Regions from separate parts of the Streptomyces sp. H51 genome, predicted to be linked through region 2. Evidence: riboswitches for the same ligand, from Rfam matches in the RefSeq annotation. Region 2 holds a riboswitch; each other region holds the start of a gene.
What was found. Region 2 has a riboswitch for cyclic di-AMP ahead of VKA29_RS00215 (M23 family metallopeptidase). Riboswitches for the same ligand answer to the same signal wherever they lie in the genome.

Region 1: it holds a riboswitch for cyclic di-AMP, as region 2 does, so the genes downstream of both, VKA29_RS09775 (C40 family peptidase) here and VKA29_RS00215 (M23 family metallopeptidase) in region 2, are expected to answer to the same signal.
Region 3: it holds a riboswitch for cyclic di-AMP, as region 2 does, so the genes downstream of both, VKA29_RS13635 (LysM peptidoglycan-binding domain-containing M23 family metallopeptidase) here and VKA29_RS00215 (M23 family metallopeptidase) in region 2, are expected to answer to the same signal.

The regions. Positions count from the first base shown of each region.
Region 1 is NZ_JAYMHD010000034.1:88,648-98,954, reverse strand. It holds gene VKA29_RS09785 (ATP-dependent Clp protease proteolytic subunit) at 98-733, shown strand; gene VKA29_RS09780 (hypothetical protein) at 741-1,049, shown strand; cyclic di-AMP (ydaO/yuaA leader) riboswitch at 1,384-1,595, shown strand; gene VKA29_RS09775 (C40 family peptidase) at 1,599-2,072, shown strand; gene VKA29_RS09770 (DUF6328 family protein) at 2,154-2,723, shown strand; gene VKA29_RS09765 (ATP-binding protein) at 2,835-3,293, opposite strand; gene VKA29_RS09760 (helix-turn-helix transcriptional regulator) at 3,508-4,368, shown strand; gene VKA29_RS09755 (DUF397 domain-containing protein) at 4,378-4,605, shown strand; gene VKA29_RS09750 (8-amino-7-oxononanoate synthase) at 4,647-5,774, opposite strand; gene bioB (biotin synthase BioB) at 5,922-7,142, shown strand; gene VKA29_RS09740 (adenosylmethionine--8-amino-7-oxononanoate transaminase) at 7,135-8,415, shown strand; gene bioD (dethiobiotin synthase) at 8,417-9,133, shown strand; gene VKA29_RS09730 (class I SAM-dependent methyltransferase) at 9,437-10,123, shown strand.
Region 2 is NZ_JAYMHD010000005.1:12,192-22,498, forward strand. It holds gene lhgO (L-2-hydroxyglutarate oxidase) at 1-668, shown strand, start outside; gene trmB (tRNA (guanosine(46)-N7)-methyltransferase TrmB) at 913-1,800, shown strand; gene VKA29_RS00210 (PrsW family intramembrane metalloprotease) at 1,862-3,166, shown strand; gene VKA29_RS00215 (M23 family metallopeptidase) at 3,339-4,352, opposite strand; cyclic di-AMP (ydaO/yuaA leader) riboswitch at 4,364-4,521, opposite strand; tRNA gene VKA29_RS00220 (tRNA-Met) at 4,790-4,863, opposite strand; gene VKA29_RS00225 (dihydrofolate reductase family protein) at 5,039-6,169, opposite strand; gene VKA29_RS00230 (MarR family winged helix-turn-helix transcriptional regulator) at 6,236-6,751, shown strand; gene VKA29_RS00235 (GTP cyclohydrolase II) at 6,964-7,617, shown strand; gene VKA29_RS00240 (NADPH-dependent FMN reductase) at 7,630-8,172, opposite strand; gene VKA29_RS00245 (GAF domain-containing protein) at 8,533-10,269, shown strand.
Region 3 is NZ_JAYMHD010000048.1:1,720-12,026, forward strand. It holds gene dxs (1-deoxy-D-xylulose-5-phosphate synthase) at 1-512, shown strand, start outside; gene VKA29_RS13615 (aspartate aminotransferase family protein) at 509-1,894, shown strand; gene VKA29_RS13620 (helix-turn-helix domain-containing protein) at 1,994-2,623, shown strand; gene VKA29_RS13625 (DUF6126 family protein) at 2,620-2,739, shown strand; gene VKA29_RS13630 (tyrosine-protein phosphatase) at 2,783-3,580, opposite strand; cyclic di-AMP (ydaO/yuaA leader) riboswitch at 4,092-4,270, shown strand; gene VKA29_RS13635 (LysM peptidoglycan-binding domain-containing M23 family metallopeptidase) at 4,275-5,315, shown strand; gene VKA29_RS13640 (SGNH/GDSL hydrolase family protein) at 5,540-6,325, shown strand; gene VKA29_RS13645 (PhzF family phenazine biosynthesis isomerase) at 6,459-7,352, shown strand; gene VKA29_RS13650 (MBL fold metallo-hydrolase) at 7,498-8,691, shown strand; partial or broken gene VKA29_RS13655 (IS5/IS1182 family transposase) at 8,709-8,822, opposite strand; partial or broken gene VKA29_RS13660 (helix-turn-helix domain-containing protein) at 9,512-9,607, shown strand; gene VKA29_RS13665 (ABC transporter substrate-binding protein) at 9,730-10,307, shown strand, end outside.

The DNA of each region.
Region 1 (10,307 bases), on a different contig from region 2:
TCTCCATCATAACGTCATGTACGTCCTGTACATTTTTTGCAGAGACAGCTCCGGGGGGAAGCTCCGGGGACAGCTCTGTCGCGAGGAGGGGTATGCCATGACCCGACCGTCCGCCCGCCACGTCCTGCCCGAGTTCACCGAACGGACCTCGTCCGGGCCCGGGTCGACGGATCCGTACGCGAAGCTGCTGGAGGAGCGGATCCTCTTCCTCGGCACGCCCCTCGACGACACCGCGGCGAACGATCTGACGAGCCGGTTCATGTACCTCGAGCACAAGGACCCCGGCCAGGACATCGCGCTGTACATCAACTCGCCGGGCGGCTCGTTCAGCGCCATGACGGTGCTCTACGACACGATGCGGTACCTCTCCTGCGACGTGCGGACGACGTGCCTGGGGCAGGCCGCCGCCACGGCCGCGGTGCTGCTGGCCGCCGGGACTCCGGGCAAGCGCTCCGCACTGCCGGGCGCGCGGGTGGTGATCCGCCGGCCCGCGCTCGCCGAGCCGGTGCGGGGCCAGGCGAGTGATCTGGCGGTGCGGGCGGAGGAACTGACGCGCAATCGCCGTCTCGTGGAGGAGATGCCGGCCCGGGCCACCGGACACAGCCGGGAGAAGATCGGCGCCGACATCGAGCGGGACCGGGTCTTCGACGCCCGACAGGCGGTGGACTACGGCCTGGTGGACCGGATCGTCCCCGGCCGCCGGGCCTCCTTCGTCCCGCCCGCCGGGAGGTGAGCGGCCGGTGATCCCTCCCGAACTCCCGCCGCTGCCCGCGCTGACCCGCGCCGAGGGCGAGCTGATCGACCGTTACCTCGACGTGGTCGACCTGCTCGGCCGCATCAATCCGGCCCACCACGGCGACACCTACCGCGGGCTGCGGGCCGCGCAGGCACTGGTGGCCCGGGCGGCCGAACTGCGTGACGCCCTCGCCCTGATGCACCAACGGGGCGAGACCGAACTGCACGCCCCCACCCTGGCGCGGGCCCTGCGGGTGCTGGACGGCGAGCGGCGCACCGCCCGGGTCACCGTGCCTCCGCAGCCCGGCACTTGAGGCATCCGCCGGGCCCGGGCGGCGGTCGCCCGGCGCGGTGTCCGGACCGGCGCCGAAACGGACCAAACGGCGTACCGCCTTCCGGACTAGACACACCTCCTCTTTTTTGACCGGTCGAGTTGCGCAACCGGCCCGACCGGAAGGCGGAATGAGGCATTTCTTCGCTGGTCCGGGCCGCTTCGCAGGTGATGACGCGCGTCCGAACACAGGGCTGCCCACCCGAACGGGTGAGTGGTGAGTAACAACACAAATCCCCGTTTCCGTTGGGCTTTTCGGACATCCGTGAGCCAAGATCCGTGTCTGACGACAAGCCCCCGCCGCCGCGGCGGGGCGATCCGGGCGGACGCCGAGTCCTGCCGCCGCCCGGATGACCGGTCGACAGGAGTGGATCGGCAGGAGTGGAGGACCCGAGCACGACGGGTCGCCGGAACGGTCACGCCATGACCGGGCCGAGCAGCCCTTGGGGTGAAGCCGCGCGAGCGGCCGGGCAACTTCGCCAGCCCGAATCCGACAGGTCATCCTTCACAGGCGGCTGACGAAGGGTTGCGCATGACTGCGCTCAATCGTGTCCCGTCGCTGATCGTCCGGGCCGGCACGGCCTCGGCCCTCACCATCGCCGCGGTGGGCGGCTCGGTCGTGGTCCCGGGCTTCAGCTCCGACGCGGCCGCCGCGACGCCCGCGACGAAAGCACTTCAGATCGCGGCTTCCAAGAAGGGTTCGCCCTACCGGTGGGGCGCCACCGGTCCGCACCGGTTCGACTGCTCCGGGCTCACGCTGTACTCGTTCAAGAAGGCGGGCAAGAGCCTGCCGCGTACCGCGGCCCAGCAGTACAACAAGACCCGCCACATCTCCGCCAAGAGCCGCAAGGCCGGAGACCTCGTGTTCTTCCATTCGGGTTCGTACGTCTACCACGTCGGCATCTATGCCGGAAAGGGGAAGATCTGGCACGCCCCGAAGACCGGGGACGTGGTGAGACTGCAGAAGATCTGGACGAAGAGCGTCTGGTACGGCCGGGTCAGCTGATCCTTGCGTGCGGTGGCGGCGCCCTGACACGCCGCCACCCCACGAGGCGTGACACGGCCCTGGGCGGTTACCCGTTCAACCATGGCCGACCACGTCCCCTGCACCGCACGCAACGAGACCCCGCTGGAACGCGCCGACCGCAATTTCGGCGAACTGCTCCAGGAACTGCGCGTCACCCAGACCGGGGTGCAGATCCTCTTCGCCTTCCTGCTGACCCTGGCCTTCACCCCGCGCTTCCCGTCCCTCGACCCGGTGCAGCGGGCCACCTACGTCACCACACTGCTGCTCGCGGTCCTCGCCGCCGCCCTGTTCACCGCGCCGGCCGCGCTGCACCGCTCGCTGTTCCAGCGGGGCGCCAAACCGCGCGTCGTCCAGGTGTCCTCACGGCTCGCCACCACCGGCATGGGTGTGCTGGTGCTGGCGTTCACCGGGTCGGTGCTGCTCGTGGTGGACGTGACGACGGGCCGGGCGGGCGGGGTGGCCGCGGGCGCGGCGACCCTGTGCGTGTGCCTCGGCCTGTGGTGGCTGCTGCCCCGCCTGGTGCGGCGGGCGGGCCTGTCCGCCGAGCAGCAGGCCGCGCCCGTCGTCAGGCAGCCGGGACCGCCGCGCGACGCGGCCGTCCACCGCGAGCCGCCGGTACGGCGCCGCTGAGCCCCTCTGCCGAGGCCGGTGACGCCGCCGAGCCCCTCGCCCGAGGCCGGTACGGCGCCGCCCCACGCCCGAGGCGAACACGGCGCCGCTGTCCTCCTCGCACAGGCACCGTTACGACTCCTGCTGGCCGGCCGCCGGCACCGGCCGCGCCGGCACCTTCCACGGCAGTTCGATGGAGACGGTCTTGCCGCCCTCCCGGGTGGGGCGCACGCACAGCCTGCCGCCGCACTCGGCGGTCAGCCAGCGGATGATCACCAGGCCGCGGCCGTTGTCCTGCTGGACGGCGGCGGGCAGCCGCTTCGGGAACCGGGGGTGGCTGTCGGTGACACCGATGCGCAGTTGTTCGTCGCGGTCGAGTTCGAGTCCGACGGTGAAGGTGGGCGACTGCCCGAGGGTGTGCTGGACGGCGTTGGTGGCGAGCTCGGAGACGATCAGCCGGACGGTGTCGGCCACCTCCGTGTGCGGCGCCAGGCCCCACTCCACGAGGGTGTCGATCGCGTAGGTGCGGGCCGCGCAGACCGAGGCGGGATCGCTCGGCAGGGTGACGGATGCTTCCAGATGGTCTGCCATGGCGACGTCGTCCCTTTCCCACGGGACCGCTGGTCCGACACGGAGCGGATGGTTCGAGTACGGTCCCGGACTGGTGCTTGGCCGTCAGACTGCCATCACCGCACCGGCCACGGCTGGCGATCCACCGAGATATGCATATATCTGTCGCTCAAAGCGGTGAACTCTGCCACGAGAGACCGTATCGGGGCGCCTCATGAGGAGTAAGGAGGGACCCATGCAGCACGGTCCCGCGGTGCGCCGCAGGAAGCTGGGCGCCGAACTGCGCGCGCTGCGCGCCGAGGCGAGGCTCACCAGCGGTGAGGCGGCGCGGCTGGTGGGCTGGCACCAGTCGAAGATCAGTCGTATCGAGACGGGCACCAGCGGGGTGAAACCGGCCGATGTGCGGTTGCTCCTGGACGCCTACGGGGTGTCCGATCCGCGGCTGCGCGATCTGATGCTGGTGCTGGCGGGCTCGGACGAGAACACCGGCCGGCACCACTGGTGGCACGCCTATCGCGGCATCCTGCCGCCGGACTACAGCGACTTCATCAGCCTGGAGTCCCAGGCCGACGCGATGCGCACCCTGGAGACGTCGGTGGTGCCGGGGCTGCTGCAGACGCCCGAGTACGCGCGGGCGGTGACCCGGGCCGCGACCCGCGGGCTGGACGACGCGGGGCTCGACGCGCTGGTCGAGGTGCGCCTGGCCCGGCAGAAGGTGCTGCGGGCCGACCCGCCCCTGGAGTTCAGCGCGGTGCTGGACGAGGCGGTGCTGCGCCGGGAGATCGGCGGGCCCGAGGTCATGGCGCGGCAGCTCGAACGGCTGGTCGAGGCGGCGCGCCTGCCGCAAGTGCGGCTGCAGATCCTGCCGTTCGGCGCCGGAGCGCACGTCGGCGTCACCGGATCTTTCGTTATTTTCTCATTTTCGAGCACTCCTGATCTGGATGTGGTCGTTCTCGACCACCTGACGAGTAGCCTCCACTTGGAACGGAAAGAAGACCTCCAGGCCTATGCGGAGGCCTTCAACTCCCTTCAGATCCAAGCCCTTTCGCCCGAGGACACATTGGATTACCTCGCCGGCACAGTCGTCGGCGGGTAAGGAGGCACCATGTCAGCACTGCCTCGGAACGTCCCCTTCAGCACCGTTCCGCACGGCGTGCGGTGGCTGCGCAGCAGCTACAGCACCGGCGCGAACAACTGCGTGGAGACGGCGGCGCCGCGGTCCGGCCCGTGGGCCGGTCTGCTCGCCGTCCGAGATTCCAAGGAACCGGCCGGGCCCGCGCTGCTCTTCTCGCCGGGGAGCTGGGCAGGCTTCACGGCCGCGTTGAAGCGCTGATCAGATCCGCCTCGTGCGGAGCCCGGCCGTGTCACGCCGACTCATGGTCGAGTCCCGCCGATCACGCGCACCGCGTGTTCGATCTGCGCCTCGGAGAGGTCCGCGCGGGCGGTCAGCCTGAGCCGGGAGACGCCGTCGGGCACGGAAGGAGGACGGAAACAGCCCACGGCCAGCCCTGCCGCCCGGCAGTCGGCCGCCCACCGCACGGCCCCCTCCGGGGACGGCGCGCGCACGGAGACGACCGCGGCGTCCGGCCGTACCGCCTGCAGGCCTTCGGCCGTCAGACGCGCGTGCAGGTCGGCCGCCACCGCGCGGGCCCGCGCCGCCCGCTGCGGCTCGCGGCCGAGCAGCCGCACGGCCGCCAGGGCGGCGCCCGCGGACGCGGGGGCCAGCCCCGTGTCGAAGATGAAGGTCCGGGCCGCGTTCACCAGGTGGTCGATCACCCGGGCGGGACCCAGGACGGCGCCGCCCTGGCTGCCGAGCGACTTGGACAGCGTGACCGTGACCACGACGTCGTCGGCGCCCGCGAGCCCCACCGCGTGCGGCGCCCCGCGGCCGCCGTCGCCGAGGACGCCCAGCCCGTGGGCGTCGTCGACGACCAGCCCGGCGCCGTGCTCCCGGCAGGCCGCCGCGAGCCCGGCCAGCGGCGCCGCGTCCCCGTCGACCGAGAAGACCGTGTCGGACACGACGACGGCCGCGCCCCGGTGCGTGCCCAGCGCCTTGCGCACCGCCTCCGGATCGGCGTGCCCGACGACCTGGGTGGTGCCCCGGGCCAGCCGGCAGCCGTCGATCAGCGACGCGTGGTTGCCCGCGTCGGAGACGATCAGCGAGCCGTGCGGCGCGAGCGCGGTGACGGCGGCGAGGTTGGCCGCGTAGCCGGAGGAGAAGACGAGCGCCGCCTCGAAGCCGCAGAAGGCGGCCAGCTCGCGCTCCAGCTCGGCGTGCAGTTCGGTGGTGCCGGTGACCAGCCGGGACCCGGTCGCGCCACCGCCCCAGACCCGCGCGGCCCGCGCCGCGCCCTCGGCGACCTCGGGGTGACGGGCCAGGCCCAGGTAGTCGTTGCTCGCCAGGTCGAGCAGCGGCGAATCGGCCGGACGGGGGCGCAGGGTCCGCACGAGTCCGGCACGCCGGCGCAGTTCCGCCTGCTCGTCGATCCAGCCGAACGCCATGGCTCCTCCGGGGCATTTGTAGGCAGTGGACAGACCCTAGCCGGACGTGCCCCGGCCCATGATGTGGCGATACCCACACATCGAAGTGTCTCCGTTGTTCAAACTCTCCTTGGCCCCGGGCGGCCTCGTAGGACAGGATCGGCTCTCATGGACCTGCTGAACACGCTGGTGGACAAGGGGCTTCGGCGCGAACTGCCGACCCGCGAGGAAGCTCTGGCCGTCCTCGCCGCTTCCGACGACGACCTGCTCGATGTGGTGGCCGCGGCCGGCAAGGTGCGCCGGCACTGGTTCGGCCGACGGGTCAAACTCAACTACCTGGTCAACCTCAAGTCCGGACTGTGTCCGGAGGACTGTTCCTACTGCTCCCAGCGGCTCGGCTCCAAGGCCGACATCCTGAAGTACACCTGGCTCAAACCCGACGAGGCCTCCCAGGCCGCCGCGGCCGGTCTGGCGGGCGGCGCCAAGCGGGTCTGCCTGGTGGCGAGCGGGCGCGGGCCGACCGACCGCGACGTGGACCGTGTCTCGGACACCATCAAGGCGATCAAGGAGCAGAACGAGGACGTCGAGGTGTGCGCGTGCCTCGGCCTGCTCTCCGACGGCCAGGCGGAGCGGCTGCGGGAGGCCGGCGCGGACGCCTACAACCACAACCTCAACACGTCCGAGGGGACGTACGGGGAGATCACGACCACGCACACCTACGCCGACCGCGTGGACACCGTGCACAAGGCGCACGCGGCCGGCCTGTCGGCCTGCTCGGGCCTGATCGCGGGCATGGGCGAGACCGACGAGGACCTGGTGGACGTGGTCTTCTCGCTGCGCGAGCTGGACCCGGACTCGGTGCCGGTCAACTTCCTCATCCCGTTCGAGGGCACCCCGCTGGCCAAGGAGTGGAACCTCACCCCGCAGCGCTGCCTGCGCATCCTGGCGATGGTCCGGTTCGTGTGCCCGGACGTCGAGGTCCGCATCGCGGGCGGCCGCGAGGTGCACCTGCGCACGATGCAGCCCCTCGCCCTGCACCTGGCCAACTCGATCTTCCTCGGGGACTACCTGACCAGCGAGGGCCAGGCGGGCAAGGCCGACCTGGAGATGATCGCCGACGCCGGGTTCGAGGTGGAGGGCAGCGAGCAGGTGACCCTGCCGGAGCACCGGGCGGCGGCGGCCGGCGGAGGGTGCGGGTCGCACGAAGGCGCGGGATGCGGGTCGCACGAGGGCGCCGAGGGCGCCGGGTGCGGGTCGCACGAGGGCGGAGGTGTCTGCGGTACGGCCGCGACGGCCGCCCCGGCCGCGCCGACGGCCGCCGAACCGCGCACCGACCTGGTCGCGGTACGCCGTCGCGGCGCCGGAACGGACCTCGCGCCCAATGCCTGACCTGCCCGTCGCCGAACTGCTGGAACTCGACCGGCGCCACGTGTGGCATCCGTACGGTCCGATGCCCGGCCGCGCCGAACCGCTCGTCGTCGGGTCGGCGGACGGGGTGCGGCTGCGCATGGCCGACGGCTCGGGCGAGCTGGTCGACGGCATGTCGTCCTGGTGGTCGGCGATCCACGGCTACAACCACCCGGTGCTGAACGAGGCCGCCCGCGAGCAGCTCGGCCGGATGAGCCACGTGATGTTCGGCGGGCTCACCCACGAGCCCGCCGTACGCCTGGCGAAGCTGCTCGTCGACATCTCGCCGGACGGCCTGGAGCACGTCTTCCTCGCCGACTCCGGCTCGGTGTCGGTGGAGGTGGCGGTCAAGATGTGCCTGCAGTACTGGCGCTCGCTGGGCCGCCCCGGCAAGCGGCGGCTGCTGACCTGGCGCGGCGGCTACCACGGCGACACCTGGCAGCCGATGTCGGTGTGCGACCCCGAGGGCGGGATGCACGAGCTGTGGACCGGGGTGCTGCCCCGGCAGGTGTTCGTGGACGCGCCTCCGGCGGACTGGGACGAGGCGTACGCCGAGCGGCTGCGCTCGGCGATCGGGGAGCACGCGGACGAACTGGCCGCGGTGATCGTCGAGCCGGTGGTGCAGGGCGCGGGCGGGATGCGGTTCCACTCCCCCGGCTACCTTCGGGTGCTGCGCGAGGCGTGCGACGCGCACGACGTGCTGCTGGTGTTCGACGAGATCGCCACCGGGTTCGGGCGCACGGGGGCGCTGTTCGCGGCGGAGCACGCGGCGGTGACGCCGGACGTGATGTGCGTGGGCAAGGCGCTGACCGGCGGCTATCTGACGATGGCGGCCACCTTGTGCACCTCCCGGGTGGCCGACGGGATCTCGCGGGGCGAGGTGCCGGTGCTCGCCCACGGCCCGACCTTCATGGGCAACCCGCTCGCCGCGGCCGTCGCCTGCGCCTCGGTCGAGCTGCTGCTCGGCCAGGACTGGCGGGCGGAGGTCCGGCGGATCGAGGCGGGGCTGCGCGAGGGGCTGGCGCCGGCCGCGGAGCTTCCGGGCGTGAAGGACGTACGGGTCCTCGGCGCCATCGGGGTCGTCCAGCTCGACCACGGGGTGGACATGACGGCCGCCACGGCCGCCGCCGTACGGGAAGGCGTGTGGCTGCGGCCGTTCCGCGACCTGGTCTACACGATGCCGCCGTACGTCACGGGCGACGCGGACGTGGCACGGATCACGCGTGCGGTGTGCGCCGCCGCACGGGAGGGATGACATGCCGGTACTGGTGATCACGGGCACGGGCACGGAGGTCGGCAAGACGGTCACCACGGCCGCGGTCGCCGCCGCCGCGCTGGCCGCCGGCCGGTCGGTGGCGGTGCTGAAGGCCGCGCAGACGGGGGTACGGCCCGACGAGCGCGGCGACGCCGACGAGGTGGCCCGGCTCGCGGGCGCCGTGACGGCTGCCGAACTGGCCCGCTATCCGGAGCCGTTGGCCCCGGCGACGGCCGCCCGGCGGGCGGGGCTGGCGCCGGTCCGCCCGTACCAGGTGGCCGAGGCCGCGCAGAAGCTGGCGGCCGAGCACGATCTGGTGCTCGTCGAGGGTGCGGGCGGGCTGCTCGTCCGGTTCGACGAGACGGGCGGCACCCTGGCGGACGCGGCCGCCCTGCTGGGGGCGCCGGTGCTGGTGGTCGCGCCGGCCGGGCTCGGCACGCTCAACGCGACCGAACTGACGGCCCGCGAACTGCGTTGCCGTCAAGTGGAGTTGCTGGGCGTGGTGATCGGCAGCTGGCCCGCTGCGCCCGACCTGGCGATGCGGTGCAACCTCACCGACCTGCCGGAGGTCGCCGGCGCCCCGCTCCTGGGCGCCCTGCCGGCCGGGGCGGGGGCGCTGTCCCCCGCCGCCTTCCGCGCCGCGGCGCCCGGTTGGCTGGCCCCGCGCCTGGCCGGTACCTGGGAGGCGCAGGCGTTCCGGACGCGCGAGGCCGCCTGAGCGCTCCGCCGGCCGTGCCGCGCGGTGCCGCGTCGTGCCGCGTCGTGCCGCGTCGTGCCGCGTCGTGCCGCCGGGGACCGCCGGGGACCGCCGGGGACCGCCGGTCGGCTGCGGTGCCGTCGTGGCCGGTCGCGCGGTTCCCCGCGTCCTGTCGGGGCGCTGACCCGCCGCAGCGGTGCGCGGGCGAGCCCCGGCGGGGGTGCGGGCGAGCCCCGGCGGGGGTGCGCGGGCCTGGTTCGGCGGGGGTGCGGGGGCCTGGTTCGTGGGCAGAATCGCGGTAAGAACTCGAACGGGGAGGTCCTCATGCCGCTTCGGCCGTCCGGCTCCGCGAAGGTGGCCCGGGATCCCGTGCACCACCCGCTGTTCGCCCGTTGCTACGCCCGGGTCAGTGTGCGGGCCGAGACGCGGATGGGCATGGCCGGCGTCCGGGACCGGCTGCTGACCGGACTGGCCGGGCGGGTCATCGAGATCGGCGCGGGCAACGGGCTGAACTTCGCCCGCTACCCGAACACCGTCTCGGAGGTCGTGGCGATCGAACCGGAGCGGCTGCTGCGGCGGCTGGCCGTCGAGGCGGCCCTGCGCGCCGAGGTGCCCGTGGACGTGGTGCCGGGCACGGCCGAGGCGCTGCCGGTCAAGAGCGAGGCCTACGACGCGGCGGTGATCTCGCTGGTGCTGTGCAGTGTGCGGGACGTCACACGGGCCCTCGGCGAGGTGCGGCGGGTGCTCCGGCCGGGCGGGGTCGTCCGGTTCTTCGAGCACGGCCGGGGCGGCGGGCGGCTCATGGTCCTGACCCAGCGCACGCTGGACCGGACCCTGTGGCCGGCGCTGAGCGGCGGCTGCCACCTGGCCCGGGACCCGGTCGCCGCCCTGCGCGACGCCGGGTTCGAACTCGGCCCCTACCGGCGGGTGATGATGCCCGAGAACGGGCCGGTGCTGCCCAGCTCCTACTGCGTGCTGGGCACCGCGTGGCGGCCGGAGGGCACCGGGTAGTCACGGTCCGCTCAGGCGCGCCGTCCACGCGGAGGCGGCCCCGCACGTCGAGCACGAGCCGATGCCGCCGGGCCGCGGCATGCCTCCCCGGCCCCGGCCTGTGCGGCCTGTGCCGGAGATCAGCCGGGACCTTCGGCGGGTACCGGACGCCGAACGGACCGCACTAGGCTCGGCGCCGACCGGG
Region 2 (10,307 bases):
CGGAGCGGGGCGTCGCCGTGCGGACCCGGGCCGGCGACGTCGTACGGGCGCGCGTGCTGGTGAACTGCGCCGGCCTGTACTGCGACGAGGTGGCGCGGCTCACCGGGGACGAACCGGACGTACGGATCGTGCCCTTCCGCGGGGAGTACTACGAGCTGGCGCGGCCCGAGCTGGTGCGGGGACTGGTGTACCCGGTGCCGGATCCGGCGTTCCCGTTCCTCGGGGTGCACCTCACCCGCGGGATCGACTCCGGCGTCCACGTCGGACCGAACGCGGTGCCGGCGCTGGCCCGCGAGGGATACGGCTGGGGCGTCGTACGCCCGCGGGAGGTGGCGGGGACGCTGGCGTGGCCGGGGTCCTGGCGGATGGCCCGCGCGCACTGGCGCTACGGGGCGGGCGAGCTGCGCCGGTCGGTGTCCAAGCGGGCGTTCACGGCGGCGGTCCGCAGACTGCTGCCGGCCGTGACGGAGGACGACCTGGTGCCCACGGCGGCGGGGGTGCGGGCGCAGGCGGTGCTGCGGGACGGGACGCTGGTGGACGACTTCCTGATCCACGAGGGCCCGCGCGCCATCCACGTCCTGAACGCCCCCTCCCCCGCGGCCACGGCGTCACTCCCGATCGGCCGGGAGGTGGCCCGCAGGGCACTGGCCGCACTGGGCGGCGACTGAGCCCGCCCCGGACCCGGACACCGCCACCGGCCGACCGGCTGCCGTACGCCCGCGACCCGCGACCCGCGACCCGCGACCCGCGACCGCACGGCGGCAGAAGACCACAGCCGGTCAGTCCCCCGCCCGGACCCCCACCCACCACCGCCGGACGACCACGCGCCCCCGACCGGAACCCCGCCCTCACCGCCCCCGGCCGAAGCACGCGCCCACCACCCCGAACCGCGCACGTAAAATCGACCGCACTGTGTCTGACTCCCGCAACGCCCCCGAGACCCCCCGCCCCGCCGCTCCGGCCGCCCCGGTGCCCGGCGAGCACCTCGCCCCCGCCCCCGCCCCCGGTGCGGGCGCGTCCTTCCCGCGTGCCCGGGGCAAGGGGGAGCCCCGGTTCCCGGACGGGCCGCAGGCCGATCCCGCCGGGTCGCACTTCGAACGGCGCATCCGGAGTTTCCAGCCCCGGCGCAGCAGGGTGACCGCGGGGCAGGCGGACGCGTTGCAGCGGCTGTGGCCCAAGTGGGGACTGGACATCGACGGGCAGCGGGTGATCGACCTCGCCGAGCTGTTCGGCAACTCCGGCCCGGTGGTGCTGGAGATCGGGTTCGGCATGGGCGAGGCCACCGCGCGGATGGCCGCCGCCGACCCGGGGACCAACATCCTCGCCGTCGACGTGCACACCCCGGGCCAGGGCAATCTGCTCAACCTCGCCGACCAGGCCGGCCTGTCCAACGTCCGGGTCGGCAACGGGGACGCGATCATCCTGCTGCGCGAGATGCTCCTCCCCGACTCCCTCGACGGCCTGCGCGTCTACTTCCCCGACCCCTGGCCCAAGAAGCGGCACCACAAACGGCGCCTGATCCAGCCCGAGTTCCTGGATCTCGCCGCGTCCCGCATCAGACCCGGCGGCATCGTGCACTGCGCGACCGACTGGGAGCCGTACGCCGAGCAGATGCTCAAGGTGCTCACCGCTCATCCCGGGTTCGAGAACACCCGGCCCGGCGGCGGTTTCGCGCCGCGCCCCGACTTCCGGCCGCTGACCCGTTTCGAGGGACAGGGACTGGACAAGGGACATGTCGTGAACGACCTGCTGTTCCGCCGCGTGCAGCAGCACCACCCCCAGCCCCCCACCGGCGCCTGAAGCGCGCCGGACGCGTTCCGCACCGTCGCGGGCGGCGCACCGCCTCGTTAGGGTCGATGCCGTGGCCACCTTCCCCCCGTACCCGACGCATCCGCCGCACGCAGGCGGCCTGGCCGGCGGCCTGGCCAGGCACGCGCACTGGTGGCAGCGCAAGTGGGTGCGCTACGGCGCGCTCAGCACCCTGCTCGCGCTCTCCGGGCTCGTCATCCTCGCCCTGGTGCGCGAACAGACCGGCACCGAGGGGTTCCTGGTCGGGCTGGGCCTCGCCGTGCTGCCGGTTCCGCTCCTGGTGGCCGCCTTCCGCTGGCTCGACCGGGTCGCCCCCGGCCCGTGGCGCAACCTGGTGTTCGCCTTCGCGTGGGGCGCCTGCGCGGCGGCGCTGATAGCGATCGTCGCCAACAGCTTCGCGACCCGATGGATAGCGACGTCGACCGCGGACCCGGCGAGCGCGGACACCCTCGGCGCGACGGTCATAGCGCCGGTCGTCGAGGAGTCCGCGAAGGCCGCGGCCGTGCTGCTGGTGTTCCTTTTCCGCAGACGGGACTTCACGGGCATCGTCGACGGGGTGGTCATAGCCGGGATCACCGCCACCGGCTTCGCGTTCACCGAGAACATCCTCTACCTCGGCACCGCCTTCGGCACCGACCGGCTCACCGGCGACAGCGGCATCGCCTCCGTCACCGCGGCGACCTTCTTCGTCCGCGTCGTCATGTCGCCGTTCGCGCACCCCCTGTTCACCGTCCTGACCGGCATCGGGTTCGGCGTGGCCGCCCTCTCGGCGGAACGGCAGCACGTCCGGCGAGTGCTCGTCCCGCTCTCCGGGCTGCTGCTCGCCATGGGCATGCACGCACTGTGGAACGGCTCGGCGACGTTCGGCGAGTTCGGGTTCTTCGCGGTGTACGCGGCCTTCATGGTGCCCGCGTTCGGGCTGCTGACGTGGCTGGTCATCTGGACGCGGCAGCGCGAACTGCGGACCGTGCGCGAGGAACTGCCGCCGTACGTCCTCGCCGGCTGGCTGACGCCGGCCGAGCCGTACGCGCTCGGTTCCATGCGGGCGCGGCGGACGGCCCGCGACTACGCCCGACACCGCTTCGGCAAGCCGGCCGGGCGGACGGTGGCCGAGTACGAGGCGTACGCGACGTCGCTGGCGTTCCTGCGGCACCGGGGACGGCGCGGACGCGCGGACGCCGACTTCGTCGTACGGGAACGGGAGTTGCTGGCCGAGCTGTGGTGGCGGCGCGAGATCGCGCGGCCGGCCCTGGACCACGCGGCCCGGGTGACGGCTCCCCCGGTGCCGGTCGTCGCAGCGCCCTGGCCGGCGTACGGGCATCCCGCGAACCCCGCGTACAACCCGTACCGCTCCTAGGCCCTGTCGTTCGGATCTTCCCGGCGGCGCGGGCCCTGGCACGCGCATCCGCCGCGTCGTCGCCGGTCGCCGACGCTCCGCCGGCGGTGTTCCCGGAGTTCCCGGGCACGCCTGACCGGCAGTCCTGACGTCGGGGGGTTTGCCGTCAGGACCGCCGGGGATCAGGGAGAGATCAGGGGTTGAGTCCCTTGCCGCGCAGCCAGGCCATCGGGTCGATGCCGCTGGCCTGCCCGCCCGCGTGAACCTCGAGGTGCAGGTGCGGGCCGGTCACGTTCCCGGTGGCGCCCACGCGCCCGATGACGTCACCGGTGCTGACCTTCTGACCCACGCTCACGCTGATCGACGACTGGTGGCAGAACCACAGCTCGGTGCCGTCGTCCAGGGTCAGGATCGTGCGGTAGCCGTACGACCCCGCCCAGCCGGCCTCGGTGATGGTCCCGCTGTGGACGGCCTTGATGAGCGTGCCGGTCGGGGCGGCGAAGTCGAGGCCGGTGTGGTAGCCGGAGGACCACATGGAGCCGGCCTGACCGAAGGTCGAGGTGATGGTGTACGAGGAGGTCGGCAGCGTGTACTGCTTGGCCAGCTCGGCGAGGCGCGCGGCCTCGGCCTTCCTCTTGGCCTCCGCCTCCGCCTTCTCCTTCGCGGCGGCGGCCTTGGCGGCGGCCGCCTTCTCGGCCTGCTCGGCCGCGTCGGCGACCTGCTTGGCGAGGGCGGCCTCGGTGGCCCGCTGCGTCTTGGTCTCGACCTGGACCTGCTGCGACTCGGCCTGCGCCATGATGCGGTCGCGCAGCGCCTCGCCGGCGTCCTTGGTGTTCTCCGCGGAGGTCACGCCGACGCTGCTGAGCGGAGTGGCGGAGCCCTGCGGCTCGGGCTCGTCGTCGGAGATCAGCGAGCCGACCGAGGGCAGGTCGGGCATGGAGATGGACACCGGCGGCTTGCCGGTGTTGGCGCTGGCCATGCCGCCCGCGCCGACGGCGGCTATGACACCGACGCCCAGGACCGTGGAGCTGCGGGCGAGTCCCCCGCCTCGCTGCTTGGAGACGCGGTGCCGGCCGCGTACGGGGCGGACGGAATCCTCTGTGGGGTTCCATGCCTCCCACGGGCCCTCGTCGGTGCGGTAGCTGCCGTAGCCGAAGGTGTCACTCGGCTGGAACGGGGCTGTCGGGGCAGGCCGGTTGGACGCCACGTGGGCGTGCTCCTTTCCTTCCTTCTCGCCTACCGGGTTAGCTGACGGGTTCGGAGCAGGAAGGTCTCCTACGCGCGTGTATCCACCGTGATCCCACGGCGGTATTCGCGCGATTCACCCCAGAGTGGTGGTTCCCCGGTTCCCTTGCGGGATTCGGCGCGTGCGCACGGAGCCGCCTCTTGTGACGGCTGGGACGACCGCGCTGCGTTATCGAACGTTAATAGACGCAGGGGCTCGTTTCCAAGCCGTTCCGCTTGATCATTAACGAATCCGCATCGGACGTACATCCCCATGACCGCCTAAAAACGGGCGAGTTCACCCCTCGCGCAACCCGGGGACCACACTGCGCACGGCGGCCGACCCATCACCGACAGTCACCGACCGCACGAAAACACCGACGGCCGGGACCTTTGAAGATCCCGGCCGTCGGCCTTGAGTAGCGGGGACAGGATTTGAACCTGCGACCTCTGGGTTATGAGCCCAGCGAGCTACCGAGCTGCTCCACCCCGCGTCGGTGTGTCACCAGTGTACGCCATGCGCAGGACGGCAAGCACACGCGCTTCTCCGCGCCGCGCGCCGTCGGCCGCGTACGGGCGGGACCCACCCCCCACCGCCAGCGCTACGCGGTCCCCCACCGAACCGCCACAGGCCGCCGCAGGCACCCCCAACGCCACCGCGGGCCGCCGCTACCCCACCAGATGCCGATTGGGCGCCTGGGCCCGCTCCGCGTACTCCGGCAGCACGACCACGTCGGCCCCCTCCCCCGCCAACAGCCCGCTGCCGTCGGCGCTTTCGACGAACGTGTCGGGTTCCCGCCACGCCGTCACCACCCGCCGTACCCCCGCATCGAGGATCAGCCGCGCGCACGGTTTGGGCCGGGACGCGCGCCGGGCGCACGGCTCGAGGCTGCTGTAGACCGTGGCGCCGGCGAGCCGGGGATCGGCGGGATCCAGTTTCGCCAGAGCCGCCTCCTCCGCGTGCACCACAGGATCGTCCCCCTCCCGGGAGTACCCCCGGGCCAGCTCCGTACCGTCACCGGCCACCACCACCGCCCCCACGCTGAACGCCGTCCGCGACGGCGGACACAGCGCCGCCAGCTCGCACGCGAGGGCGAGCCAGTGACGGTCGGCGGCCACGGCGACCTCCCCGGTCCCGGGGGCCGTCGGCTCGTACCGCATGAGGACGACGTCCTCGATCCGCCGCGTCTCCAGCAGCCGCAGCCGCCCGCCCTGGTACGCCCCCGGACCGAACAGCCGCGGCGCGGCGGGGTCGCCCACGAACAGCGGCGCCAGCGCGAGCTGCAGTTCGTCGGCGAGCCCCTGCTGGAGCAGCTGGGTGTGCACGAGCCCCCCGCCCTCCACCATGAGACGGCGCACCCCCCGGACGTCGTGCAGGTGCCGCAGCAGCGGCCGCCAGCCGACGTCGTCGCCCAGCGCGACGATGTCGGCGGCGAGCCCCAGCGCGCGGGCCCGCTCGGCGCCCTGGTCCGTCGTGTAGAGGACCTTCTCGCCGCCCGTGTGCCAGAACCGCGCCGCCGGATCGAGTTCCCCCGACGCGCTGACGGTGACCTTGAGCGGGTAGGCGGACCGGCCCGCGGCCACCCGGTCGGCGCGGCGACGCTCCGAGTTGACCAGCAGCCGCGGGTTGTCGGCCCGGATCGTCCCGGCACCGACCAGGATCGCGTCGACGGAAGCACGTACCTCGTCGACCCGGTCGAAGTCCGCCGGGCCGGAGAGCAGGAGCCGCTCGGGGCCGGTGTCGTCGAGGTAGCCGTCCAGGGAGACGGCGGCGGACAGCAGGACGTAGGGATGCGGCATCGAGCGCGCTCACTCTCGGAGGCGGGCGGTCCTGGTTCAAGTTTGAAACAAACTTACACTGGTGGCATGACACCCCGCTGGCTCACCCCGGACGAGCAGCGCGCCTGGCGCGCTTACCTCGCGGCGACGCACCTCCTGGAGGACGCGCTCGACCGGCAGCTCCAGCAGGACGCCGGCATGCCGCACCTGTACTACTCCATCCTCGCGAATCTTTCCGATGCGCCGGAGCACAGGCTGCGCATGACCGACCTCGCGGAGAAGACGAAGATCACCCGCAGCCGTCTGACGTACGCGGTGACCCGGCTGGAGAAGGACGGCCTGCTGCGGCGCGAGAACTGCAGGTGGGACAAGCGGAGCAGCATCGCCGCACTGACCGACGAGGGCATGGCGGTGCTGGAACGCACGGCTCCCGGCCACGTCGAGACGGTGCGCGCGTCCCTCTTCGACCACCTCACCGAGGAGCAGGTGGGACAGCTGGAGGACATCTGCACGGGGATCGCGCGGGCGCTGGAGGGCCAGGACGCCCCCCGGCCGGCCCCCGACGAGGTCCCGTGGCGCCGCCGCTCCTCCCCTTGCTCCTGAGCCGCGCCGCTTGTTCGTGAGCCGCGCCGCTTGTTCGTGAGCCGCACCACGTGGTCGTGAGCCGCACCGCAAAGCTGTTGATTCAAATTTAAAGCATGGAGTAGGGTCCCCTCAGCGGATCTGCTTCAAATCTGAAGCACACCTCCCGTGCAACCGCGAGCACGGAAGCAGAGCACCCGTCCGCGCCGTCCACCCCGGCCCCGGAGGCCCGCATGCCCGACCCCGCCCCCGACTTCCCCGCCGCCACGCCGCGCTCCCGCGTGCGGGTACCGCTGCGCTTCCACGACGGATACAGCGCCGACGCCGACCTGGTCACCTTCCACGGCCTGGCCGACGACCGCGAGCACGTGGCCGTGGTCCTCGGCGACCCGGCCCCCGGCACGCCTCCGCTGGTCCGCCTGCACTCCGAGTGCCTGACCGGCGACGTCTTCGGCTCGGCCCGCTGCGACTGCGGACCCCAGCTGCGCGAAGCGGTCGAGCGCATCGCCGGCCGCGGCGGCGTCCTGCTCTACCTCCGCCAGGAGGGACGCGGCATCGGCCTCTACAACAAGCTCGACGCCTACGCGCTCCAGGACGACGGCCTGGACACCTACCAGGCGAACGCGGCGCTCGGCCTGCCCGAGGACGCCCGCGACTACACGGCGGCCGCCCAGATGCTGCGCGCCCTCGGCATCGGCGAACTGGACCTGCTGTCCAACAACCCGGACAAGGCGGAGCAGCTGCGCACCCTCGGCATCGACGTCCGCGACCGCGTGCCCACGGGGGTGTTCACCACCGCCCACAACGTCCGCTACCTGCGCGCGAAGGTTCTCCAGACGCGGCACACGCTGCCGTTGGACAGCCTCACGGAGCTGACCGCGGGCTGAGGACGGCAGCCCTCAGCGGGCCGGGTCGGCCAACAGCCCGAGGACGCGCTCCAGCTCCCGCCGCGTCTCCGGGTCGGCGATCAGCCCGTCCGCCCCGATCGCCTGCCGGTCGACGGGCAGCCGCACGCAGGCGGACGGCACGACGCTCGCGCCGGTGTACTCCAGCACCGTCCGCAGCGTGGCCTGCGCGCCCTCACCGCGGCCCGGAGCGGCGGCGTTGACCCAGGCGACCGGCTTGCCGCCGATCTCGGTCCCGCCCACCGTCCAGTCGAGCAGGTTCTTGAACGAGCCCGGCAGGGTTCCGGCGTACTCCGGCGTGCAGACCAGGATCCCGGCCGCCCGGCCGATCGCCGCCCGCAGCCCGGCCACCGGCGCCGGCAGCGGGTCCCGGTCGTCGTCGGGGTTGAAGTGCGGCAGCCGCGCCAGGCCGTCGTACAGCTCCGTGCGCACCGGCACGGACGGGGCGACGGCCTGTGCGGTGCGCAGCACGGCCTCGTTGCCGGAACCGGCCCGCAGGCTGCCCGACAGCAAAAGGATCAACGGAAGCGAGGACACCCGCCCAACTTACGGCAGCAACCGACCGGCACACCCCTCTCCCTCCCCCTCCCCGCACCACGCCCCCACCCGGACGATCCGCCGACAACAAGTGTGACTCCCACACATCAGGGGAGGCGGATGGATGCGGACCGCCCCGGTGTCCGTCCCCGGACGGCGAAACCAGGAAGGCCCGTGGCGGCTCCCGCGGGAACGTCCGTCCCAGGAGAGGGGCAGCGGCCACAGCCCGGCCTGCGGCCACCGGTACCGCCCCCGCCCGGCACCGTGCGTTGCGGTTGCCGCTGCCGTTGCCGTTGCGATCCGGTGGGGCTGTCTGCGCATGCTGGAGACGTATGCCGGTTCGAGAGGTGAGGCGGCTCCGTGAACGACCGGTCGGGCACGAACAGTGAGGGCTTCGCCCGGCGGCTGCCCAGCAGGGCGTCGCCGGACGGGCGGCGAGACCACGCCCGGAGGGCTGCGGACGGCCGCGACCGGATGCAGACGCTGCTGGACGCCGTCGTCGCGATCAGCGGCGACCTCGACCTGGAGGACCTGCTGCGGCGGATCGTGCAGTACGCGGCCGAGTTGGTCGACGCCGAGTACGGTGCGCTCGGCGTCCTGGGTGAGGCAGGCCGGATACGGCAGTTCGTCACCGTCGACCGCGGCGCCCACTGCGACGAGCAGCCGACGGTCCGGCGTACCGGATCCCGCCCCGAGAGCCAGGACCTCCCCGACCCGTTGACCGCCCCGCTGAGGGGCCCGCTGACCGACCCGTCGGCCGACCAGTTGATCCGCGAACCGCGTTCCCTCACCTTCCTCGACTCCGCCGTACAGGCCCGGGGCGAGGTCTACGGCACCCTATACCTGGCCGGCAAGCGGAACGGCCGGCCGTTCGACGCCGACGACGAATCGATCCTGCGCAGCCTGGCCGCCGCGGCGGGCGTGGCGGTCGACAACGCCCGCCTCTACGACGAGAGCCGGCACCGCGAACGCCGGCTCGCGGCCGGTGCGGACCTGACCCGCGCCCTGCTGTCCGGGGAGCACCCCGCGCGGACCCTGCGGTCGCTGGCCGACGTGGTGCGGGAGATGACCGGCGCGGACCTGGTGACCCTGGCCCTCCCGGTGGGCGACAGCGAGGAACTGGTCGTGGAGGCGGCGGCCGGCCGTTCGGCGGACCGGGTGCGGGGCCTGGCGCTGCCCGGCACCACCCTGGCGGCGAAGGTCTACGCGACGGGACAGACCGTCAGCAGCGATTCCCTGACCGCCAATTCGCGCATTGCGGGCGGCAGCGCCTCCGTCGTCCCGCTCGGACCCGCCTTCTTCGTCCCGGTCGCCGGCCGCGAGCGGGTGCGCGGCGTGCTGCAGGTGGCCAACGAACCCGGCGGCGCCCCCTTCGACGAGGCGGTGGTGGAGATGGTGTGCGCCTTCGCCGACCAGGCCGCCCTGGCGCTGGAGATCGCCGAACACCGCCGGGACGCCGAACAGCTCACCCTCCTGGGGGAACGCGACCGCATCGCGCGGGACCTGCACGACCTGGTCATCCAACGGCTGTTCGCCGACGGCCTGAGCCTGCAGGCCGCCCTGGGCCGCCTCGGCGACCGCCCGGACGCCGCCGACCGCGTCCAGCGGGTCGTCGACGACCTGGACGACACCATCAAGGTCATCCGCTCCACCATCTTCGGCCTGCAGCACCAGGACCACCCCGGCCGCCGCACCGGCCTGCGCTCCCGGCTCGTGGCGCTGAGCGCCGAGGCCTCCGCGGCCCTCGGCTTCACCCCGGCACTGCGCATGACCGGCCTGCTCGACACCGACGTGTCCGCGCACCACGCCGACCACCTCCTGGCCGTACTGCGCGAAGCCCTGTCCAACGCCGCCCGGCACGCGGTCGCCACCGCGGTGGAGATCAGCGTGGAGGCGACGGACGGGACCCTGCGGCTGACCGTCGCCGACGACGGCCGCGGGATCGATCCCGCCGTGACCCGCCGCAGCGGCCTGGCCAACATGCACAGCCGCGCCGGGGAACTCGGCGGACACCTCGCGGTCGGCCGCCGCGACCCCTCCGGCACGGTCCTGGAGTGGTCCGTGCCGCTGCCCGTCCACGGCCCGGACGCCACCTGACCGACGACTTCCACGCGGTCGTCCGCCTCGGCAGCTCC
Region 3 (10,307 bases), on a different contig from region 2:
TGGTCCGGTTCCCGAAGGAGTCGGTCGGACCGCGGATCCCGGCGGTCGACCGGGTGGGCGGCATGGACGTGCTGCACCGCGCGGACCGGCCCGAGGTGCTGCTGGTCGCGGTCGGCGTCATGGCGCCGGTCTGCCTCCAGGCGGCGGAGCTGCTCCAGGCGCGCGGCATCGGGTGCACGGTGGTGGACCCCCGGTGGGTCAAGCCGGTCGATCCGGCGCTGCCGGGGCTCGCCGCCGCACACCGCCTGGTGGCCGTCGTGGAGGACAACAGCCGCGCGGCCGGCGTCGGGTCCGCGGTGGCGCTGGCCCTCGGCGACGCCGAAGTCGACGTACCGGTGCGGAGGTTCGGGATTCCGGAGCAGTTCCTCGCGCACGCCAGGCGTGCCGAGGTGCTGGCCGACATCGGGCTCACGCCGGTGGAGGTGGCCGGGCGGATCAGCGCGAGCCTGGCCGCCAAGGAAGCCGCCGCCGACCCGGCGGGGGCCGCCCCAGTCAAGGAGAGGGCTGAATGAGCAAGGAGTTCGACCTCGGCGCACTCCTGGCCGAGCGCGGAGCCGAGCGCTACGAGCTGCACACCAGGTACCTCAACCACCAGCTCCCGCGCATGCTGCACACCATCGGCTTCGACAAGGTCTACGAGCGCGGCGAGGGCGCGTACTTCTGGGACGCGGACGGCAACGACTACCTGGACATGCTCGCCGGGTTCGGGGTGATGGGCCTGGGCCGCCATCATCCGGTGGTCCGCAAGGCGCTGCACGACGTCCTCGACGCCTCGCTCGCCGACCTCACCCGCTTCGACTGCCAGCCGCTGCCCGGGCTGCTGGCCGAGAAGCTCCTCGCGCACAGCCCGCACCTGGACCGGGTGTTCTTCGGCAACAGCGGCACGGAGGCGGTCGAGGGCGCGCTGAAGTTCGCCCGCTACGCCACCGGCAGGCCCAGGGTGCTGTACTGCGAGCACGCCTTCCACGGGCTGACGACGGGCTCGCTGTCGGTCAACGGCGAGACCGGCTTCCGGGACGGCTTCGCCCCGCTGCTGCCCGACACCGCCGTCCCCCTCGGCGACCTCGACGCCCTGGCGCGGGAGCTGAGCAAGGGCGACGTCGCCGCCCTGATCGTGGAGCCGGTCCAGGGCAAGGGCGTGTACGAGGCCCCGCCCGGCTACCTGCGGGCCGCGCAGGAACTGCTGCGCCGGCACAAGGCGCTGCTCATCGCCGACGAGGTGCAGACCGGCCTCGGCCGGACCGGCGACTTCTACGCCTACCAGCACGAGGAGGGCGTCGAGCCGGACCTGGTGTGCGTGGCCAAGGCGCTGTCGGGCGGGTACGTGCCCGTCGGGGCGACGCTCGGCAAGGACTGGATCTTCAAGAAGGTCTACTCGTCGATGGACCGCGTCCTCGTCCACTCGGCGAGCTTCGGGGCCAACGCCCAGGCCATGGCGGCCGGGCTGGCCGTGCTGTCGGTCATGGAGAACGAGCAGATCGTCGCCAACGCCCGGATGACGGGCGACCGCCTGAGGTCCCGGCTCGCGGCGCTGACCGACAAGTACGAGCTGCTCGCCGACGTCCGCGGCCGCGGGCTGATGATCGGCATCGAGTTCGGCCGGCCCAGGTCGCTGAAGCTGCGCAGCCGGTGGGCCATGCTGCAGGCCGCCCGCAAGGGGCTGTTCGCGCAGATGGTCGTCGTTCCGCTGCTGCAGCGCCACCGCGTCCTCACCCAGGTCTCCGGCGACCACCTGGAGGTCATCAAGCTGATCCCGCCGCTGATCATCGGCGAGCCGGAGGTGGACCGGTTCGTGGCCGCCTTCACGGAGGTGATGGACGAGGCGCACAATGGAGGCGGGCTGATGTGGGACTTCGGCAAGACGTTGATCAAACAGGCCGTCGCCAACCGCTAGCCCGGCCGCCGGTCGAGCAGTCCCTGCCACCGGCCGAGCACTCTTTGCCTCTGAGGCAAGAAATTTGCCCCAGAGGTAAAGCTGCGGCTCAATGGGGGTATGAGCTCCCCGGAAGCCGAGTTCGAGCAGCCGGCGGGACCGGTGGCAGATCTGCCCGCCGTCGCGCCGCAGCTCCGCGCCCTGCGCCGCCGCGCCTCCCTCACCCTGGAGGCCGCGGCCCGCGCGGCCGGACTGTCCCCGGCCCACCTCTCCCGGCTGGAGACCGGGCAGCGGCAGCCCTCGCTGCCGGTCCTCCTCGGGCTCGCCCGCATCTACGGTACGACGGTCTCCGAGCTGCTCGGCGAGACGGTCGCCGACCGTAACGCCGTGGTGCGCGCCGTCGACATGGAACCCACCGCCGCGGGTGGCTGGACCTACTGGCAGGCCGGCGCCTCCGGCCGGGGCATGCAGGCCCTGCGGGTCCACGCGCCGTACGGCACCCAGGGCGACATCGTGCGCGTGCATCCCGGGGAGGAGTGGCTGTACGTCCTCACGGGGCGGCTGTGGCTGCGCCTCGGGGACGCCACACACCGGCTCGGTCCCGGCGACAGCGCGCACTTCGACTCGCTGACGCCGCACCGCATCGCGGCGCTGGACCCCGAAGGGGTCGAGCTGCTGTTCGTCCACACCCTGTTGCAGAGTCCCACGGCCGCGCTGTGCCTGGGCCCGACCATCGGAGACATGCCATGAGCAATTACGAGGAGAAGTTCCCGCGCTCCCTGTGGATCCGCCTCATCATCTACATCGCGGCGGGCCACCTCTTCGCGGGCTTCATCTACCTGCTGTTCTCGGTGGGCGCCAAGTAGCCCGCCGCGTCCTGGGCGGCAGCCCGCCGCGTCCTCGGCGGCGTCAGTCGAGCAGGCGCTCGCGCAGCCGCTCCCGGACCGCCGGAGTGACGCCGAGTCCCTGCGCCAGGTAGGGCTCGACGCCGCCCCACGTCTCCTCGATGGTCTCGAAGGCCGCCGCCAGGTACTCCTCGCGCGCCTCGAACAGCGGGCTGAGCAGCTCCATGACCTCGGGGGAGTAGGCCGAGGCCGAGCTGTCGCCGCGCTGCACCCGGTAGCGGCGGTGCTTGGCGTTCGACTCCAGGTAGTCGGCGAAGATCGCATCCCGCTCCACGCCCACGGCGAGCAGCGTCACGGCGACGGACAGGCCCGCGCGGTCCTTGCCCGCGGCGCAGTGCATCAGTGCGGGCACGCTGTCCTCGGCCAGCGCGCGCAGCACGCGCGTGTGCTCGCCGGTGCGCTCCTTGATGAGCAGGCGGTAGGAGCCGATCATGCGGCCGGCCGCCTTGCCGCCCCCGAGTATCTCGCGCAGCTGGTCGAGGTCTCCGTGCCGGACCATCTTCCAGAACTCGGCGCCGTCCGCCGGGTCGCTCAGCGGCAGGTTCACATTGCGCACGCCCGGCAGCTCGACGTCCGGGCCCTCCAGCTTCTGGTCCGCCGCGTTGCGGAAGTCGAAGACCGTGTGCAGCCCCAGCGAGGCGAGGAAGGCGGCGTCCTCCGCGGTGGCGTGCGCGAGGTGGCCGCTGCGGAACAGCACTCCGTGGCGCACCCGTCGTCCGTCCACCGTCGGCAGGCCTCCCACGTCGCGGAAGTTGCGGACTCCTGCCAGCTCGGGCTCGGTCGACGGAATCTGCTGCGTCACGGGGGCTCCTCCCAGCCGTCCCCGCCGGCGCTGCTCGTCGACGGGCACCTCCTTGACGATACGACACGCACACCCCCGCTCAGCAGGGGTGTGCGGACTGCCCCCTGGGAGTCCATGGCGATTCCGTGGCGAGTCGGTGGCGAGAGTGCACGAATGCCGCGAAACGATTCATGTGTCCCGAAGGTGTTTCCCTGCCGCATCGCCCTTGTCTGAGTCTTCTGTCCGAATTGGCGCTTTGGGTGGATTTCATTCCAACTCGCTCCGGAATGAGGAATGCTGGCGCGAGGTCGCGTGAGCATCGTCATATCGGTCACCGTGAGTCGCCCGTCATGTTCACGTAATGCGTGGTGCTTTTCAAGGAATTTGGCTGCTGGAGCCGGCTCGGAATCGACGGAGGGTGACCGCGGATTCCGGTAAGGGATCAAGGGAAACGTGCGCCTGGCGCGACCTCTTGCTTGTCCCTTCGTGTCGTGGTCGCTTACGTTCGCCACGCAATCCGGGCGGACGCCGAATCCTGCCGCCGCCCGGAATCCCGCACACTCACCCGTGCACGGCAGGAGCGGGGGACCCACAGGTAGAACCGCCTGTCCGGTCTCCGGAACAGGCTTGGGGTCAAGTCGCGCCCACAACGCGGCCGGACATCTCCAGTCCGCACCCGACAGCTCACCTCGCAGGCGCCGGAGAGGAATTCGTCATGCCCGCGAAGGGTAAGCACCGCCGCCCCAAGTCCCAGCGCTTCACCCGCTCCATCGCCGTCGCCGGAACCGGCGGCGCCGCCCTCGCCCTCCCCCTGCTGGGGGCCACCGGCGCCCACGCCGACACCGGGCAGCCGGTTTCGCAGAAGACCGTGCGGTCCCTTTCCGGCGCCGAGAAGACGGCGGCCGAGGGGAAGAAGGCCGCGAAGGGGAAGGCCGCGAACAGTGCGCGGGTGCGGACCTATTCGGTGCGCGAGGGCGACTGCCTCTCGAAGATCGCCGAGGAGCGGGGCGTCCGCGGCGGCTGGAAGAAGCTGTACGCGGACAACCGCCAGGCCGTCGGCGACGACCCGTCGCTGATCCACCCCGGCCTGAAGCTCGTCATCGGCAAGAAGGCCACGAGCGGCGCCACCAAGTCGTCGTCCTCCTCGTCGTCCTCGTCGTCCTCTTCGTCGTCTTCATCGCCTTCGTCCTCTTCGCCGTCTTCGTCGGCCTCTTCGTCGGCCTCTTCGTCTTCGTCCTCCTCTTCGGCTCCCGCGCCTTCCGCCGGCTCCCCGTCCTCCTCCTCCGACGCGTCCTCCGCGCAGCAGGCGACGGTCACCCAGGCCGCCGAGTCCACCGGCACCTCCAGCGGTTACACCCTCCCGGTAGCCGGGTCCGGCGTCGGCACCGGATACCGCGTCGCGGGCAGCATGTGGTCCAGCGGCTACCACACCGGCATCGACTTCGTCGTGCCGACCGGCACCTCGCTGAAGGCCGTGGGCGCCGGCACGGTCGTCTCCGCGGGCTGGGGCGGCGCCTACGGCAACCAGGTCGTCATCCAGCTGGCCGACGGCTACTACGCCCAGTACGCACACCTCTCGCAGCTCTCCGTCTCGGCCGGCCAGACCGTCACCGCCGGCCAGCAGATCGGCCTCTCCGGCGCGACCGGCAACGTGACCGGCCCGCACCTGCACTTCGAGATCCGCACCACGCCGAACTACGGCTCCGACGTGGACCCGGTCGGCTACCTCCGCTCCAAGGGCGTCGCCGTCGGCTGACGGCTCCCCGACCGCCCGGCACGCCGCCGAGGGCCGGACCCCGATCCCCGGGTCCGGCCCTCGGCCGTCGCCGGGCGCGAGGACGGCTTATTCCGGGTTTGGCGAACAATTTAGGCGTGGCTTATCTCACCGTTCGTCAAGCCCTCCCTACGGTCGCGTAGGTCACATTGAACGGTGAATCATGACCTGCTGTGGCAGACGATTCGAAGAGTGACAGCAGATCAGTGATCGGGTCGTACGTCGCGGTGGGGGACAGCTTCACCGAGGGCGTCGGCGACCCGGGTCCCGGCGGGGCGTTCGTCGGCTGGGCGGACCGGTTCGCGGTGCTCCTCGCCGACCGGCGGCCCGAGGGCGACTTCACGTACACGAACCTCGCCGTGCGCGGCAGGCTGCTCGACCAGATCGTGGCCGAGCAGGTCCCGCAGGCCGTCGAACTCGCCCCGGACCTGGTGTCCTTCTGCGCGGGTGGCAACGACATCCTCCGGCCCGGCACCGACCCCGACGAGGTCGCCGAACGCTTCGAGCGGGCGGTCGCACGGCTCACCGAGGCCGTCGGCACCGTCATGGTGACGACGGGCTTCGACACCCGTGGCGTGCCGGTGCTCAAGCGCCTGCGCGGCAAGATCGCCACCTACAACGGCCATGTGCGGGCCATCGCCGACCGCTACGGCTGTCCCGTGCTGGACCTGTGGTCCCTGAAGTCCATCCAGGACCGCCGGGCCTGGGACCACGACCGGCTCCACCTCTCACCCGAGGGGCACACGCGGGTGGCGCTGCGGGCCGGGCAGGTCCTCGGCGTGGAGGTGCCGGCCGACCCCGAGCAGGCCTGGCCGCCGCTCCCGCCGCGCGGCACCCTCGAGATCCGGCGGGACGACGTGCAGTGGGCGCGCGAGTACCTGGTGCCCTGGATCGGCCGGCGCCTGCGGGGTGAGTCGTCCGGCGACCACGTCCAGGCGAAGGGGATGCTGTCCCCGTACGACATCAAACTGCGGATCGAGTCGGTCGCCTGACCCGGCGCTCCGGCGCGTCCCGGGCACGCGCCGCCGACCGGCGACTCCGTACGCAGTACCCCGTCACTCGGTACCCCGTATTCCGTACGGCCGGCCGGGAACAGCCGGTCGGCGGGCGGTGTTCTGCCCGTACATGACGACGAGCGACGCCACCGCGACGGGTGTGCTGCACTACACCGCCTTCTCCGACGACCCCGCCGGGGGCAACCCGGCCGGGGTCGTCCTCGACGCGAGCGGTCTCGGCGACGCCGCCATGCTCGCCGTCGCCGCCGAGGTCGGCTACTCGGAGACCGCGTTCCTGACCCCCGGTCCACAGCGGCCCGGCACCGACCCCGGACGGGTCTTCACCGTGCGGTACTTCAGCCCCAGGGCGGAGGTGCCGTTCTGCGGGCACGCCACGGTCGCGGCCGCCGTCGCCCTCGCCGAGCGGACCGGGCCCGGCGAGCTGCTGTTCGTGACGCAGGCCGGCGACGTCCCGGTGTCGGTGGCGGCCGGGCCGTCCGGCGCCCTGCGCGCGACCCTGACCAGCGTCGAGCCGTACGTCGCCGACGCGGCCGCCGACGACGTCGCCGAGGCCCTGGCCGCCCTGGACTGGCCCGCCGCCGACCTGGACCCGGCGCTGCCGCCGCGCATCGCCTTCGCGGGCGCCCGGCACCTGGTGCTGGCGGCGGCCGGCCGCGCCCGACTGGCCGCCCTGGACTACGACTTCGAGCGCCTCACCGCCCTGATGAACCGTCTGGACCTGACCACTCTGCAACTGGTCTGGCGGGAGCGCGAGGACGTCTTCCACGTCCGCGACCCGTTCCCCGTCGGCGGTGTGGTGGAGGACCCCGCCACCGGTGCGGCCGCCGCCGCGCTGGGCGCCTACCTGCGCACCCTCGGCGCGGTCGCCCCCGAGGCCCGCCTCACCCTCCATCAGGGCCATGACCTGGGGCGGCCGTCCACGCTCACGGTCGACCTGCGGGACGGGGACCCGCGCGTCCGGGTGAGCGGGACGGCGGTGCCCATGCCGGGGGCGCGGTCCTGAAGACGGCATCGCCGGCGGCGGCCGGTCCGTACCGGCCGCCGCATCTTTGGTCTTTCCTTGGAAAGCCCCCGCCGGGCCCGGTGAACCGGGCGTCGTCGGCGGGGCCGACCATAATGGAAGGCCTCCGATCCGACCTGGAGGTCCCGTGTCCGGTTCCCGTCATCTGCGCTCCGGGCTCCGCGCGCTGCGGCCCGCGGCCTTCGGCGCGGACCCGAGCGGTGAGCGCCTCGCGCGCATCCGCAGATCACCGCACTTCAAGGACGGCGTCTTCCAGAACCCCGGGGGTGTCGCGCGCACCCGGCCCTCGGGTTCGACGCTCGACTTCGCGAAGGTCTTCTTCGACCGGGACGAACGGCCCCGCCGCGCTCCCCGGGGCACCGTCCCGGTGCACCCCACCACCCTCGCCGACACCGCCGCGCCGCCCGCCACCGGACTCAGGGTGACCTGGATGGGCCACTCCGGCGTGCTCGCCGAGATCGACGGCCGGCGGGTGCTGTTCGACCCGGTGTGGGGTGCGCGCTGCTCCCCGTTCTCCTTCGTCGGTCCCCGGCGGCTGCACCCGGTGCCGTTGCCGCTGGCCGCCCTCGGGCCGGTCGACGTCGTCGTCGTCTCGCACGACCACTACGACCACCTGGACATGCCCACGATCAAGGCGCTGGCGGACACGGACACCGTGTTCGCCGTGCCGCTCGGCGTCGGCGCCCACCTGGAGCACTGGGGCGTCTCCGCGACCCGGCTGCGCGAGCTGGACTGGCACGAGGAGACGAGGGTGGGCGGGCTCACGCTCACCGCCACCCCGGCCCGCCACTTCTGCGGCCGCGGCCTGCGCAACACCCAGCACACCCTGTGGGCGTCCTGGGCCGTCGCCGGCGAGGAGCACCGGATCTACCACAGCGGCGACACCGGCTACTTCGAGGGCTTCAAGGACATCGGCGCCGCGCACGGCCCGTTCGACGTCACGATGATCCAGGTCGGCGCGTACAGCGAGTTCTGGCCGGACATCCACATGACGCCCGAGGAGGGCCTGCGGGCCCACCTGGACCTCCAGGGCGGCGCCCCGGACGGGGTGCTGCTGCCGATCCACTGGGGCACCTTCAACCTCGCCCCGCACGCCTGGGCCGAGCCGGGGGAGTGGACGCTGGCCGCGGCCGAGGAGGCCGGCCAGGCGGTGGCGTTCCCGCGGCCGGGCGAGCCGTTCGAGCCGAGGGGGAAGCTGCCGGTGGAGGCGTGGTGGCGGGCGGTGTCCGGTCCGATCGCCCGTCCGTGGCGCCGTCCCCGGAGTGCTCAGGGCGTGGTCGAGACGAGCAGGGGTGATCTCGACCTCGCGGGTGAGCGGTAACGTCGGCCGGGGACCAGCTCGGCCGGAGCGCGGATCTTCGCGTGGGACCGGTTCACCGCCTCCTGGCCCGCGGACAGGGTCTCCCCGCTGCCCCGGTGCGGGATGCGGACCCTGCCGCTGACGCCCCGGTAGGCCGGCCGCCCATCGGGCCCCGGCCGTCATGATCGTCCGCAAGGCCAACCGCCTTTGTGCCGTGCGAATCGTCGCACCGGAAAATATCCCCGCTCGCCTTCCACGGCCAAGCGCCGTGAAAGCACGACACCGGCTGCTTCCTTTCGCGGGTACGTGCTCACAAAAGGCGTTCCGGGCGAGGCGTATTCGGTTTTTCCGTCATCACGCTTCCGCGGCGATCCGGTTCTCGCCGGTGAGCTGCTGCTGAAAAGGGCGCAGCGTGGAATTCTCCGCCTCCGACGGCGTCGGAGGATCCGCCGGCCATTCTCCCGGCGTCCCCGGGGCCGGCTCGCACTGGCGGCCCGGATTCAGTGCCGCGGGGTCTCGGGGCTGACCCGGACCGGCGGCGACCTGTCCGGTCGTCGCCTCGGCCTGCGACCGGTGCAGCGCGACCGCGTCCGCCTCGAACCGCGGCCGACAACTCATCATGACCAGGAGATGTCCGTTCTCGGATCCTCGGGATCCAGTGTCTCGTGTGTCCGGGATCAGGAGTCAAGGCCCGTGGGCCCCGCCATGGCAATAGTTCCGGTCATAACAGAACCATCAGGCCCGGCATAAGACTTCACGCAAGAAGTACGACCTAGCCCCACAGGAATCGGCGCGCACGCATAATTCGCTTGCCGTTTCCGCCACACAGCGAGGTGTACTGATGGATCTGCGGCTGCGCCGCCTGCGCATGCTGTGCGCGATCGCGGACTCCGGGAGCGTGGGGCGCGCAGCGGCCGCGCTCGGACTCACACAGCCGCTGTCGGCGCGAGTTCCACCGCCGCAGAAATGGGCCGCATCCAGGCTGGGTGAAACCGTAAGGCGGATCCGGTGAGCTCCCGTTTCGATCGTGAACTTGAGACCCGGAGAGGGAAAATACCGATGAGAACGGCCCGTATACGCGTCCTCGCCGGCTTGCTCGCACTCGCAGGAGTCGCGGCGACAGGCTGGCTGCTGCTGCCGTCGGACGAGCAACCGGGAAAGGTGATCAAGGTCGGCACGACGGACGCCGCCACGTCCCTCGACCCGGCCGGCGGCTACGACGCCGGCTCCCTGGCCCTGTACAGCAACGTTTTCCAGACGCTGCTGACCCTCGAGCCCGGCGGCGCCGAGCCCGTACCGGACGCGGCCAAGAGCTGCGCCTTCGTCGCCGCGGACCTGCGCACCTACCGCTGCGAACTGCGCGACGGGATCACCTTCCCCAGCGGACGCGCCATGACGGCCGAGGACGTGAAGTTCTCCTTCGAACGCGTCAAGAAGATCAACTCCGACGTCGGCCCGTCGGCCCTGCTCGACACCCTCACCTCGGTGGAGGCCGAAGGACGCGTCGTCACCTTCAGACTGTCCGCCCCGGACACCACGTTCCCCTTCAAGGTGGCCACCGGGGCGGGCTCGATCGTCGACTCGACCAAATACCCGGAAGACGCCCTGCGCACCGGTGACCAGGTCGACGGCACCGG